DNA from 4 places in the Lysinibacillus sp. BSL11 genome. Region 2 is predicted to be linked to each of the others. Evidence: riboswitches for the same ligand, from Rfam matches in the RefSeq annotation. Region 2 holds a riboswitch; each other region holds the start of a gene.

Region 1 (3,269 bases), on a different contig from region 2:
TTGGTAACCGCGTGGCGTGATCATCTTATTGTCATAGAAAAATGTTGATGAATTCCCGATAATAACTGTTGTCAGCATACCAATATCATGTTCTAGCATTTCTACTAGTGTTGTCATGGTCACTTCTTGACGTTCTCGATAGGCACTTTTCACAAGCCCTACTGGTGTGTCTGGCGAACGATATTCTAAGAGAATTCGCTGAGCCTCGACAATTTGTCTTGTTCGACGACCACTTTTAGGATTGTATAAAGCAATGACAAAGTCTGCCATTGCAGCTGCCTCGACACGCTTTGCAATTAAATTCCAAGGTGTTAGATGATCACTCAAGCTGATTGTACAAGCATCGTGCATAATGGGTGCACCAAGTATGCTAGCGCATGAATTAATCGCAGAAATCCCAGGAACAATTTCTACTTCAATTCCTGTTGCTTCTGTCCAGCCTAGCTCAATTAACACCTCATATACTAATCCCGCCATACCATAGACGCCTGCATCACCACTCGAAATCACCGAGACGATGCTCCCTGCTTCTGCTTGACGAACGGCTTCCTGTGCACGCGACACTTCTTCTGTCATGCCTGTACTAACAATCGATTTTGCACTTACTAAATCTTGAATCAGCTCTACATAGGTTTTGTAGCCTATAATCATATCACTTTGTTGTAATGCCTCTACTGCACGTGTCGTAATATGCTTAAAATCTCCAGGTCCAAAGCCTACTACGAAAATTTTTCCTTTTTGCGCCATGTTGTTACCCCTCTTTCACCTTTTCGATCCCTTTAATGGCAGTTGTTTGAGCAGTACGCTGTAATGTACCTTCATGAAGTGTAAAGACATGTTCGTTGTATAAGGATTCATGATATAAATCTTGTACTAGTGTTCTAGCATGCTCTGTTGATGGCACACGATACCAGTTTCCTTGGGGGTAGGCAATTACCACACAAGCATCCTTGCATCGTCCATTACAGCGCGTTCTTGTCGTATGTATTTCTTGATCGAGTGCTTGCCGCTGTATCTCATCTCGAATGGCTAAGGTAATTTCCTCCCCATCCTTTTTCATGCAGCTACTGCCATTGCAAATAAAGAGATGTGTTTTCATCCCCTCTAAATTCCAAGTTGTCATCTTCTGTCTCCCCTCATTTGCTTTTTGGAAAAAGAAAAACCTTTACTCTATAACGAAGAGTAAAGGTTTTGTAGAAGCCAAATAAAAACGAATAGCATGAAATACAGGTACTCGCTTTCGCTTCAACTTCTCCCTCCGAAAAGTTTGCATGCACAATCAAATAAGCAGGTTTCCTGACTTAAGCTTCATTTTACTATCGCACCTTCCCAAGTTTGCACCAGTGGCTTTGCGATTTCATCAGCTATTACAGTAGCGGGGGCTGTATTGGATTTTCACCAATTTCCCTATTATCTCGAGCTATTCGAGCACTTATTGACGTTTTATATGAAATTTTTATTAGAATTTTAAATAGAAAACTGTCTTTATCATATCTTATTTTTTTAAAATTTCAATATTTCTTTAAAAATTTATGACAAATTTATCAATTTTGAATGGAACTAGGTATGAAATTTATACAATCTATATAATTTGCCCATAAATCGTTATCAGAATATTCGCCATTGACCTTTAATTATAAAAATTTATAAAAGGTATAGCATATTTATGGAAATTCATGTTACACTTTGTCGTGAAATCTCACAATTTGAATGTTTTTCGGTGCAAAGTGCTTGTCATTTTGCTTAAAAGGGAAGCCGGTTTGAGTCCGGCGCGGTCCCGCCACTGTAATAGGGAGCTTTATAGAATATGTCACTGTCCAACGGATGGGAAGACCTATAAAGCATTGAACTAGAGCCAGGAGACCTGCCGAAAAATAAGTGATCGTTTCAGCCTACGAGGATAGGTGTGCGGCTTAGCAGATGAGAATGTTATTTGCTTTTTTAGCTATGCACTTTTCCACCAGTGGAGAAGTGCTTTTTTTAATTACGCACGCAATCTTCTAAAAATCTACTAATTAGTTAGGAGGAAAGCTTTTTGAAATTTTCATGGTGGAAACTTAGTTATTTTTTACTGGCCTTTTTAATCGTGCCAAAACGTGCCTTTGCCATGCATATCATGGAAGGTTTTTTACCAATCGAATGGGCTATTTTTTGGTGGGTCATCTCTATTCCATTTATCATTCTAGGATTGCGTTCTATTCGAAAAACCGTTGATGAAAATCCTGAAACAAAAATGCTTTTGGGGCTTTCAGGAGCCTTTGCCTTTGTGCTATCCGCCTTAAAAATCCCTTCTGTTACAGGTAGCTGCTCTCACCCAACTGGTGTAGGACTTGGGACAGTACTCTTTGGCCCTCTAGCAATGAGTGTAATTGGAACAATCGTTTTATTATTTCAATCTTTATTATTAGCTCATGGAGGAATTACAACTTTAGGGGCTAATGCCTTTTCTATGGCTATTGTTGGTCCTTTTATTGCTTACTTTGTCTTTAAAGGTGCTCAAAAAGTAGGCTTGTCATTTTCACTAGCCGTATTCTTTGCAGCTATGCTTGGTGATTTAGGTACATACATTGTGACTTCTGTACAACTAGCACTAGCCTTTCCTTCAGAGGTTGGAGGCTTTATGGCATCCTTTACAAAGTTTGCAGGTATTTTTGCCTTAACTCAAATTCCTTTAGCAGTGAGTGAAGGAATTTTAACGGTCATAGTGATGAATTTCTTGAAAAAATACAATATTAGCGAACTAAAAACTTTACGTGTTTTCTCAACAAAGGAGGCACATTAACAGATGAAAAAAAATTTATTGTTATTAGCAATTGTTGTGTTATTAGCCATCATTCCCTTGTTCATACAAAAAGGTGCTGAATTTGGTGGTGCTGATGGAGAAGCAGAAGCAGCTATTGGTGAAATCAATGCGGAATATGAGCCATGGTTTGAAAGTCTATGGGAGCCACCAAGTGGTGAAATCGAAAGCTTATTATTCGTGCTACAGGCAGCTATAGGAGCTGGCTTTATTGGCTACTTCATCGGCTATATGCGTGGCAAACACAAAGAAGGTTAACCATTATGTTACTCATTGATAAGTATGCCTATCTGAATAAGCTAGCGTCCGTTCATCCGCTAGAAAAAATGATATTTTCACTTGGATTACTTCTCATAACGCTCATCATGAGAGATGAACGACTTTCACTCATTACATTTTTTGTAATGAGTGCTTTTATCATTTTAGGTGCCAAAATTCCGCTTACATACTATGGCAAACTATTATTGCT
Region 2 (3,269 bases):
TAATCCCTGTTGAAAGGGTTGCGAGGCGAATTTTATCATCAGCATTTGGTTTTTTTGATGATATGAAATTTTCTATGTCTGCATGGAAAATATTTAGATAGACAACACCTGAGCCATTTCGTTGCCCTAGCTGATTCGAATAACTGAAAGAATTTTCTAACAGTTTTGCTACTGGGATGACACCACTTGCACGATTTAATATCTCTTTAATTGGATCACCTAAAGGGCGTAAATCTGTTAAGTTGACCCCTACTCCACCACCAAGGCGTGATAGCTCTAAACAATAGCCAATATTTTCAGCAATACTGTTCATGGAGTCATCCATTGATAATTTAAAGCAGCTGACTAATTCACCACGTGCTTTCTTACCACTATTTAAAGCAGTTGGTGTCGCTGGCTGGTAGGCTTCCATCATTGCTTCGACAGAGCGTTCTGCTAGAGTTGTGTTTCCTTGCGCCAAATACAAAGCAATAATGACAATACGATCCTCATACTTTTCTAAGATCTCTTCCCCGTCACGACTTTTCATAGCATAGCTATCATAAAATTTGCTTGCGCTCATAAAGGATGGGAAGCGGAAATTATAATCATAGGCTTTCTTGTACAGCTTCTTAATAAATTCCATCTCGTACATATCGATAAATGCTTTCTCATAGTAGCCCTCATCAACTAAATAGCGGATTTTTTCCTCAATATCTATAAAATAACGCAAACGTACGTTAACATACTCTAAAAAGTAGCGGCGCGTAGCTTCGCGGTCCTTTTCTAACTCAAGTAATCCAGTTGTACTATAACGATTCAGTACGTCATTATTAAGCTTTAAATAGGTTTTCATCTCATTACCCTCGTTTCATAAAACGTTTGTATTGCTTCGTAATCCGTTTGATTACCTCGTAAATCTAATTTCCTTACTAAGGGTACATGATAGGTAGCGGCGATTTTCTCACCAGCAGCGCCAAATACATGATGGCCGAAATTACTATTGCCACTGGCAACTACTCCTTTACAAAAATCCCTGTTTTTTTCTAAGAAACGTTGTACCTTTGCTGGAATGTCACCTAAACCATCTGTGTAGGTAATTAAAAGATAGGGCTTGTTCAATCGCAATCCCTCCGAGAGCTCGATACATTCTGCCTTTAATTTGGATACAACATTTCGGACATTACCTGTACGACTCGCGTAAACGATCATAGAGCAATCAACTCAATTTGAGAAACAATTTCCTGAACATCTCCTATAAAAGTTTCATTCATCTCTAAAACAGGCACACTTAAAAAACCTGCGTCAATAATCGTTTGTTTTGCCTGTTCATCATGATCGATGTTAACGATTTCAGCTTCAAGTCCTGCACGTTGTAGTTCAGATTTTACCCATAGGCATTTTGGACAAATTGTTTTCGTATAAAGTTTCATAGAAATCCCTCTTTTCATAAAATAAAAAGCCTATCTCCTCTAGAGAGATAGGCTAAATGGAAACGTTAACATACCAAAAATACTGACGTTCCCATCTCTTAATCCCCGAAGAAATGATAAATTTGTTTTATAAAGGCAGGTCTCCTGGCTTTGCTTCATTCTCTGATTCCCTTCCCATGCAAATGCACAGTGGTTGCAATCATCGTCAGCTTCACAGTTGCGGGGACAGCGTCGGAATTGTACCGAACTTCCCTTTTAAACTACATGTAGTAGTACCTTTGTAAAACGAACACAATATATAGTTGTTGTTCAATAGTTTTAAGTGTACCATCCTTCAAATGAAAAGTAAATCAAGATTCTAAACTTCTTTATTTTTGGATTATTCAGTATTTTTAATTATGTAGTTCCAAGTAGATTACCACTAATCATTTATACCCAAATCAAAAATCTATTTTAAACGATGAACATCTTTATCTATCAAAATGTATCTAGAATTCTGAAAGAAATGTTCTATTTTAAGTACCATTGAAAAATAGTAGCTTCTATATGTAAATCCTGAAATAATTATCATCTCTTACACGTTTCAAATGACACTCATTAAAAAAGAGCATGCTTTTATCATAACATGCTCTAACCATTCTATCTTTGGGATTATAGTCTAATCTTAACCTCAGTCCCATCCTGAGCTTTGACATCGACTAGCACGAGTCCCTTATAATTTTGTAGTTCCTTGATAATCGGCTTTAGCATTTCTTTGTCGATGAGCGGAAAGGTAAAGTCTATGTTCTTTCGATCGAAGTATGCCTTTGTCCACTTATTGGCTTGTTGCTGAATCCATTTAGAAGTTAAAATGGAGAGGACAATGGTTAGCACGGTATAGGGAACTGGGACTGTAAAGCGAACATCTTTTGCTTTCACTTTTACATGCATCATTCGTCGCCTCTACTCAATGAAGACTGCAACGGAATCCCCGTTTGCTGATTTTATATCTACAATTTGTCCGTCTAATTCATTTTCGATTGCTTCAAGAAGAAGATTGATGTCGATATCTTTTACGTATTTTTCTGATTGTGGAATACTCGCAGCGATGCTGTGTCCTGCCATAAGTACGGCTTTGACAAGTTTAATCGGCAAGTTTACCGTAACATTATCATTTTCGGTGGATACAACACGAACCTTTAATGTTTTTTCTAAATACTTTGTTTTTTCCACAAATTTGTTCTCTGATTCTTCTTTCTGTTGTAGCACTTGAATCAGCTCTGATCCTTTATCCGCATCAATTTTTCCCTCTTGAATCATGGTTAACACTTTTGTGATTTCCTCTTTCATGGTCCGTTCCTCCCTATTCGTCTTTTAAGAGCTTTATCGCTTCATCTGTTGTGATTTCGCCATTTTCCAGCATGCTTACAATTTTTTTCTCGTCTACTTCATTTTTCTTTTTTTGAGCATAGCCAAGGGATGAAATAATGTCGTTTAGCTTGCCTCGAACTGTTGGATACGAAACCCCCAGTTCCTTTTCAACCTCTTTAATGTTTCCTCGGCAGGTTAAAAATACTTCCACAAAATGAAGCTGATCCTGTGATAAGGATGCTAGCTTCGACAATTCAAATTCATTTTCAATGGTCGTGTGACAATGAGAACACTGTAACTTCGTAATTTTTAATGTTCTACTACAGACAGGGCAATTTGTGATTACTTGATAAGCCATAGTGAACTCCTTCCTTTAAGTTAAGTTGATTATATAACAAAGAAATTAAATATGTAAATAATAAAAATTGATTTTTTTAATTATAAAATAAATAAAATTAATTATTAAATTAAAAATGTTAATTAATCATTGCTGTATTGCTTGTCCTA
Region 3 (3,269 bases), on a different contig from region 2:
AAGAATTTTTCCTTTTTCAACAGTAAAACTAATGTCCTTGACGATTGGTACATCTTCATAGCCACCTGATAGCTGTTCAACAATAATCATGCCCGTACCCCCTTACTTCTTCGCTGCTTATAAAAAATATAGGAGAAAACAGGAGCTCCAATAAATGCCGTAATAACACCAATTGGTAGCTCTCTTGGCACAATGATTGTTCGTGCTACTAGGTCGCAAATAATGAGTAATGTTGCACCATTGAAAAAAGATAATGGTAATAAATGGCGATGATCAGAACCCCAAATCATCCTTGTCATATGCGGCACCACTAATCCTACAAAGCCAATTGTGCCAGAAACCGCTACAGCCGCTCCAGTGAGCATGGAGCCACCTGCTAATATCAAATATTTACTGCGCTTCACATTAACACCTAAATGTTTTGCCCGTTCTTCACCATACAACAAAACATTTAGTTCTCTTCTTTGTGTCCATAGCATAATTGAACCTACAATCACAAATGGAATGATCATTTGGACATATGGCCAACCACGCATCGAAACAGAACCAAGTAGCCAGCCTATTACCTGACGTAATTCTTCACCAGATAAGGCAATCATTAATGAAATAAGGGAACCTAAAAATGAACTAAAAATAACACCTGTTAATATCAACGTTTCCATTTTCAATGAGCGGTCTACGAGTCTAGCAAAGCTCATAACAACTACCATCGTGATGATAGCACCAATCATACTGAAGGTTGGCAGCGCATACAAACCGACAACAGGTATAGAAATACTAAAAAAGATCGTTAAAACAGCACCAACAGATGCCCCTGATGAAACCCCTAGTGTATATGGATCTGCTAATGGATTTTTTAATAAACCTTGGAATGCTGCTCCAGCAATAGCTAGAGATGCGCCTACTAGTCCCGCTAATAACACGCGAGGCAAACGAATTTTCCAAAAAATATTGGCGGCTGTTTCATCAACCGCCTTATTCCATAATACTTCTAATGGAATATGAACTGAGCCTATCGCTACGCCACACCAGATGCTAATAAGAAGAAGCGTACATGTTAGTGTATAGGCTAGTGCTATTTTTTTCACTTAAATACCTCAGGATAGATTGCTTTTGCTAATTCTTCTAGACCTTCTGCTAAACGTGGCCCTTGACGACTTGTTGTACTTTCATCTACCTGCACAATCGCATTATTTTTTACGGCATTAATCGTATCAAAGCCCGCCCGTTTTGGTATTTTCGTTAAAATATCTGGTACATAATGATATGTCACCACGATGACATCTGGATTTTTTGCGATAATTTGTTCTGCATCAATTTTATACCAATTATCGCCATCTACAGCTACATTCTCTGCATTGATCATTTCAAGCATCGCGTTCATAAACGTACCATTGCCAGCTGTATAAATATCTGGCTCATCTGATGCTTCAACTAACACTTTTTTGGGTTCAACATCCTTGACTTTAGACAAAACTTCTTCTACTTTCGCCTTCATATTAGCAACAATTTTTTCTGCCTCTGGTAATTTCCCTGTAGCACGTCCAAGTTGCTCAATTGTTGTATATGTTTCATTAAAGTCTTGTGCATTTCTTACTACAAAAACTTTCAAACCTGCTGATTCAAGCTGTGCAATAGCCTCTTCTGAAAGAGACATGCTAGATTCGTGTGAAAAAACGATATCTGGTTTTAAGGCAATAATTTTTTCAATATCGTACTCCATACCGCCAACCTTATCCTTCTCAGCTGCCTCTGGCGGATAATCGTCGTTGTCAGTAACACCAACTATTTCATCATTTAAACCTAGTCCAAAAAGGATTTCAGTATTACTCGGAATAAGTGAAACAATTTTCTCAGGAGGTGCTTCAAGTGTAATGTCCTTACCAAGGGCATCTGTTATCGTCATTGGGAATGTTGCTTCATCCACCTGTGCTGTTTCTTGCTGTGTTTGCTGCTCGTTAGATGACTTGTTATCTTTTGCTTCCTGCCCACAAGCAGCTAGCAAGCCTACTGCTAAAAATGCTGATAATCCTATTTTCCAAAATTTCTTCATGTGAATCCTCCTTCGTTGGTCCATGCGACATTTCGCTTTATTTTGCATCAAAATAAAACCCCTCATCTTTGAACGATGAGGGGGCAAAATCGCACCAAAAAACTGATACAAAATCCACCACCCTATCCTCGTAGGTTGTCATGTCGTTATAAAGGCAGGTCTCCTGGCTAGTGCTACTTGCGATTTTTCAAGCCTTCCCGAAATCTTCAGTGGCATCATTTGAAAAAACTCACACTTACAGTGGCGGGACCGCATCGGAATTACACCGATTTCCCTTTTCACTTTACTTAAGTAAAGAACCTTTATAATATTCAGTTGATTTCATTATACATGAAAATGAAAGAAGTCGCCTCCATTCAAGACGACTCCCCGGCCATTATACAATTTCAGAAAAGTATTGGACTGTTTTCATTTGAGCACCCATTTCTCTTAATGACCATGTCTGTTCTAAATAAACGTCCGCTAGTTTTTCATATTTTCCACCAAATTTATGTGCCCACTCAACCGCTATGACACTTTCATAAAGGTGAGCCATTTTTTCAGCCATACCTTTTGCTTCAAAAGTTTTCGTTGCCTCGTCTAAAGCGCTAAAAATTTGCAGTTTTATAGAAATATTCGCCAATTGTTCTTTAACGATTTGTACTAGTGAGCTTTCAGCTAATTTCTCTAATCGTTCCTCCATCTCACAGACAAACAGTTCATGTGCATGAAACTTATTCACTAAACGAATGAGTTCTAAGGCCAAAATATTAGCCGTCCCCTCCCACACCGTCAACACTTGCGCGTCTCTTAATAAGCGGGGCGTTACAAAGTCTTCTATATAGCCATTACCCCCGTGTAATTCAATTGCCTCACTAGCATAGTGAACAGCTTGCTCTGCCGTTTCCTTTTTCATAATGGCAATATATAAACGATTCATAATAAGGTCTTGCTGTGTTCCCTGTCCACTTGTCACTTTATCGTATAATTGAATAAGATCAAAAACTGTCGCTACTTCCACGTGCAACTTAGCTGCAAATTTCCCTAAAGTATCCTGAATCATAGGGTATTGTGTTAAGGGCTTGCCAAATGCATGTCGATTGCTTACATAATGTTTTGCCTCTAAGAAGCCACGACGCATAATACCAATAGAAGCGACTGCATTACAAATTCTTGAGAGATTTAGTGCTTCTAGCATATAATAAATCCCTTTATTTTGCTCCCCTACAACATAGGC
Region 4 (3,269 bases), on a different contig from region 2:
GCCCTATGAGCTTGTCCCAACCTTACAGGCAAAGGTTCAATATGAGGGCGATCAGCATATCAAGGAAGTGCTCCAATTTTTCCGTTTACTCGAAGCAGAAGAGCCGTCCTTGCGTGTGGTCTGGCAGGAAAAATTTCAGGAAATCCATGTGCATATTATGGGTGTCATTCAATTAGAGGTCCTGACAGAGGTATTCATGACGCGTTTTTCAATAGCTGTCTCCTTTGGTGAGCCGCAAATTTTATATATGGAAACCATTGCGACCCCCGTAACAGGCTATGGTCATTTCGAGCCCCTCAAGCATTATGCCGAAGTTCATTTATTAATGGAGCCAAATCCACGTGGAACAGGTAATACCTTCAGCAATGCCTGTCATGCAGATCATTTATCTTTAGGCAATCAGCGCCTTGTTGAAAAGCATCTGTTTGAGCGTGACCATCATGGGCTACTGACAGGCTTCCCTGTAACAGATATTCATTTTACACTTCTAACAGGTCGCGGGCATAATGAACATACATCGGGGGGAGATTTCCGCGAAGCCAGTTTCCGTGCACTGCGTCAGGGGCTGGAGCAGGCACAAAATGTCCTACTTGAACCCTATTATCGCTTTAAAATGAAGGCTTCAAACGACTTTATCGGCCGTATGATGAATGATATTCAGCAAGCAGCAGGCACATTCGATGACCCGATTTTATCCGAAACGGATGTTATCCTAACAGGTCGTGCGCCTGTTGCCACTTTAATGAGCTACAGTACAACCTTTGCCGCCTATACAAATGGGAAAGGTGCACTCACTCTCCAATTTGATGGCTATGATGTGTGCCATAATACAGAGGATGTGATTGCACAGATTGGCTACGATAAAAATGCAGACCCTGAGTATAGTTCCTCTAGTATCTTTTGTGCAAAGGGCAAAGGATATTCGGTTCCATGGCAAGAAGCACAGGCAGCCATGCATTGCCTGTAGGATGGGGTGATTTTGTTCGCGTGAAGGCATTGCTTGCTTTCGCGGGTATTCGTCGCACTAGCGAGGGTATTTTTCCTGCTTTCGCGGATATTCCTAGCGCAAGATCAAACCAAGCCCTCCAAAAATGGAGGGCTTGGTTTTATAGTGCACCGACAGCCTTCTTTGTTGGTTTGTCTATCAAATAAGCGGGTTCAACTATCACGTAGTCATGCTTGTTCGTAAAATCAATCAGTACCTTACCTGGCTGACTTTTTAATAGTTGTAGATGATCAATTAATTGCAGTAAAAGCTCGTGACCGTTGCCACGTGGATGCCAGTTGAAATGATAATCATTTAACGCTTGCACTGCTTCAATAAATTGTGCATATTCCTGCTGTACAAATGCGATGAGTTTGTCATGGTGAGGTGCTAAATCGTGTAAATACGTTTCGTAAAAGCGTATAACAATCGAGCATAATAAGTCATTGACACGAGCGGCACTTAAAACAGGCTTTGGCTCCAATGAGAGACGGTCAAGGTTGGGCTTTGCGCGTGTAGAATCAATGCGTGTAATTAAGTGATACGCTTCTCCATTGACCTCATAGACAATCGGATTGGTCGGCATGTACATCATAAAGCTATTCGTCTTTGTTTTCAGTTCATCTGCTATGGCTGCTTTCGCTAAAAGATGACCGTCCACATCCCCATTTTGTATCCAAATAATTTCTTTATTATATAAGATTTGCTCAAAGAAGCGATCATTGCGAATCAGCTTCGTTGCTAATAATTGATCGATTAGAGATTCGACCACCATTCTTGTTTTCGCTTTCTTGGCAACTTCTGTGCGTGGTTGCTTACAAATGTTCAGATCTTCAAAAGGCGTTTCCAACGTTGTCGTTACATGAAAATTTGTCATACGTGCATCCCCTTTGCGTACATATTTTCAAAACAAAAAGGACTCCCTACTTTAGAGGAAATCCTTCATTTTATCTTCTTTCATCACACAATGGCAAACAAACCCTAAGTATGTGTGAACGAGTTCGATTGTGAACCCTTTCATTTACTATGGGCGTTTGACGTACTGTGACGAACAGAGTATTCTGTTTTGTCAACATGCCACCTCCTATTCCTCGTAGGTTTATGGTGTGTACTCGTAACAGGCAGGTATCCTGACTCATGATCATCGCTTCTTTTCTCCTTCCCGTCCAAAGACAGTGGATACTGAAAAGTCGCTCACATTTACAGTTGCGGGACAGTGTCGGATTCACACCGACTTCCCTTTTAAGCAAATTGCACGCAATTTACACCTATTACTACACGCTATTCAGTTGTCATAGGAATTTAGTGTACGCCACATTCCTATTAGATTACTAAAATCAATTGTAAAGTAGTATTTTTCTAAAGTCAAATATCATAATATTTTCCAAACTACTAATCATCCTTGCTTTTCGTGCCTGATTGTTTTCTGAAAATTATGGGAGGATATAAAAACGGTGAACTCCGTATTTTTAATCTTTCAATGACTCTATAATAAAAGATAGTGCGCACTACTAATAGTGAAAGGATGAAAGATATGAAAGCAAGTCAACATTTAGTGACGAGTAATTTAGAGGAAAAAATGAAACTATTTACTCAAGCTGTTTCTGGACAAATTATAGAGGAAGCTCATTTTGTCATAGCCAACACGAACATTCCAACTGATACATTTAATTTGCTAGTAGTGAAATCGCCTATGATTCATAAGGAAAATCATCTTAAACAAAGGATTAATCATTTCATTGTTAATAAACTTCCTTTCAGCACGTGGGTGGATGCCAACTATCTAAGCGATGATTGGCTACAGCTGATAAAAGACTGCAATTTACAGGAAGCTGAACGAAATATGATGATGAAGCTTGACCATACACTTCGCACAGGTCCACGAATTTCTAATCATCTTACCATCACAGAAGTAAGCAACAAGGAAGAGCTTCTACAATATAAGGAAGTTTTTCTAAGTTTATTTGGAGAAACAGCAGAAAGAGATGCATTAGAAACTTATTTTCATAAATTCTCACAGGAAAAGTTAGCATCAAATGCTCGAATGTTTATTGGCTGTTTAAAGGAAATACCTATCGCTACGGGATTATTAATAGACAGTAAACATAGCTATGGGATTTATGATGTGATGACAAAAGATGCGTATAGGGGCAAGGGGTATGGCAGTGAGATGTTTCAATTCCTACTCAGTCAAACAATTGATAAGCGAAAGCCCGTAGTCTTACAGGCATCAGAGGATGGAAAGAATATATACAAACGCTTCGGGTTTAAAGAAGTCGGAGAA

What was found. A riboswitch is a leader RNA that binds a small molecule or an ion and turns the genes downstream of it on or off. The one in region 2 is predicted to bind cobalamin.
Region 1: it holds a riboswitch for cobalamin, as region 2 does, so the genes downstream of both, RCJ95_RS00255 (energy-coupling factor ABC transporter permease) here and RCJ95_RS15900 (glutaredoxin family protein) in region 2, are expected to answer to the same signal.
Region 3: it holds a riboswitch for cobalamin, as region 2 does, so the genes downstream of both, RCJ95_RS06310 (ABC transporter substrate-binding protein) here and RCJ95_RS15900 (glutaredoxin family protein) in region 2, are expected to answer to the same signal.
Region 4: it holds a riboswitch for cobalamin, as region 2 does, so the genes downstream of both, RCJ95_RS16785 (hypothetical protein) here and RCJ95_RS15900 (glutaredoxin family protein) in region 2, are expected to answer to the same signal.

Annotation. Positions count from the first base shown of each region.
Region 1 is NZ_JAVGCX010000001.1:46,950-50,218, forward strand. Features, by position in the region: gene cobJ (precorrin-3B C(17)-methyltransferase) at 1-747, opposite strand, end outside; gene RCJ95_RS00250 ((2Fe-2S) ferredoxin domain-containing protein) at 752-1,123, opposite strand; cobalamin riboswitch at 1,270-1,451, opposite strand; cobalamin riboswitch at 1,702-1,886, shown strand; gene RCJ95_RS00255 (energy-coupling factor ABC transporter permease) at 2,036-2,782, shown strand; gene RCJ95_RS00260 (energy-coupling factor ABC transporter substrate-binding protein) at 2,786-3,058, shown strand; gene cbiQ (cobalt ECF transporter T component CbiQ) at 3,064-3,269, shown strand, end outside.
Region 2 is NZ_JAVGCX010000013.1:26,705-29,973, forward strand. Features, by position in the region: gene nrdE (class 1b ribonucleoside-diphosphate reductase subunit alpha) at 1-835, opposite strand, end outside; gene nrdI (class Ib ribonucleoside-diphosphate reductase assembly flavoprotein NrdI) at 832-1,191, opposite strand; gene RCJ95_RS15900 (glutaredoxin family protein) at 1,188-1,412, opposite strand; cobalamin riboswitch at 1,530-1,707, opposite strand; gene RCJ95_RS15905 (hypothetical protein) at 2,064-2,345, opposite strand; gene RCJ95_RS15910 (SHOCT-like domain-containing protein) at 2,355-2,741, opposite strand; gene RCJ95_RS15915 (DUF2089 domain-containing protein) at 2,755-3,120, opposite strand.
Region 3 is NZ_JAVGCX010000004.1:146,565-149,833, reverse strand. Features, by position in the region: gene RCJ95_RS06320 (adenosylcobinamide amidohydrolase) at 1-90, opposite strand, end outside; gene RCJ95_RS06315 (FecCD family ABC transporter permease) at 87-1,088, opposite strand; gene RCJ95_RS06310 (ABC transporter substrate-binding protein) at 1,085-2,053, opposite strand; cobalamin riboswitch at 2,190-2,372, opposite strand; gene RCJ95_RS06305 (acyl-CoA dehydrogenase family protein) at 2,430-3,269, opposite strand, start outside.
Region 4 is NZ_JAVGCX010000014.1:28,522-31,790, forward strand. Features, by position in the region: gene RCJ95_RS16780 (GTP-binding protein) at 1-967, shown strand, start outside; gene RCJ95_RS16785 (hypothetical protein) at 1,107-1,862, opposite strand; cobalamin riboswitch at 2,089-2,272, opposite strand; gene RCJ95_RS16790 (GNAT family N-acetyltransferase) at 2,520-3,269, shown strand, end outside.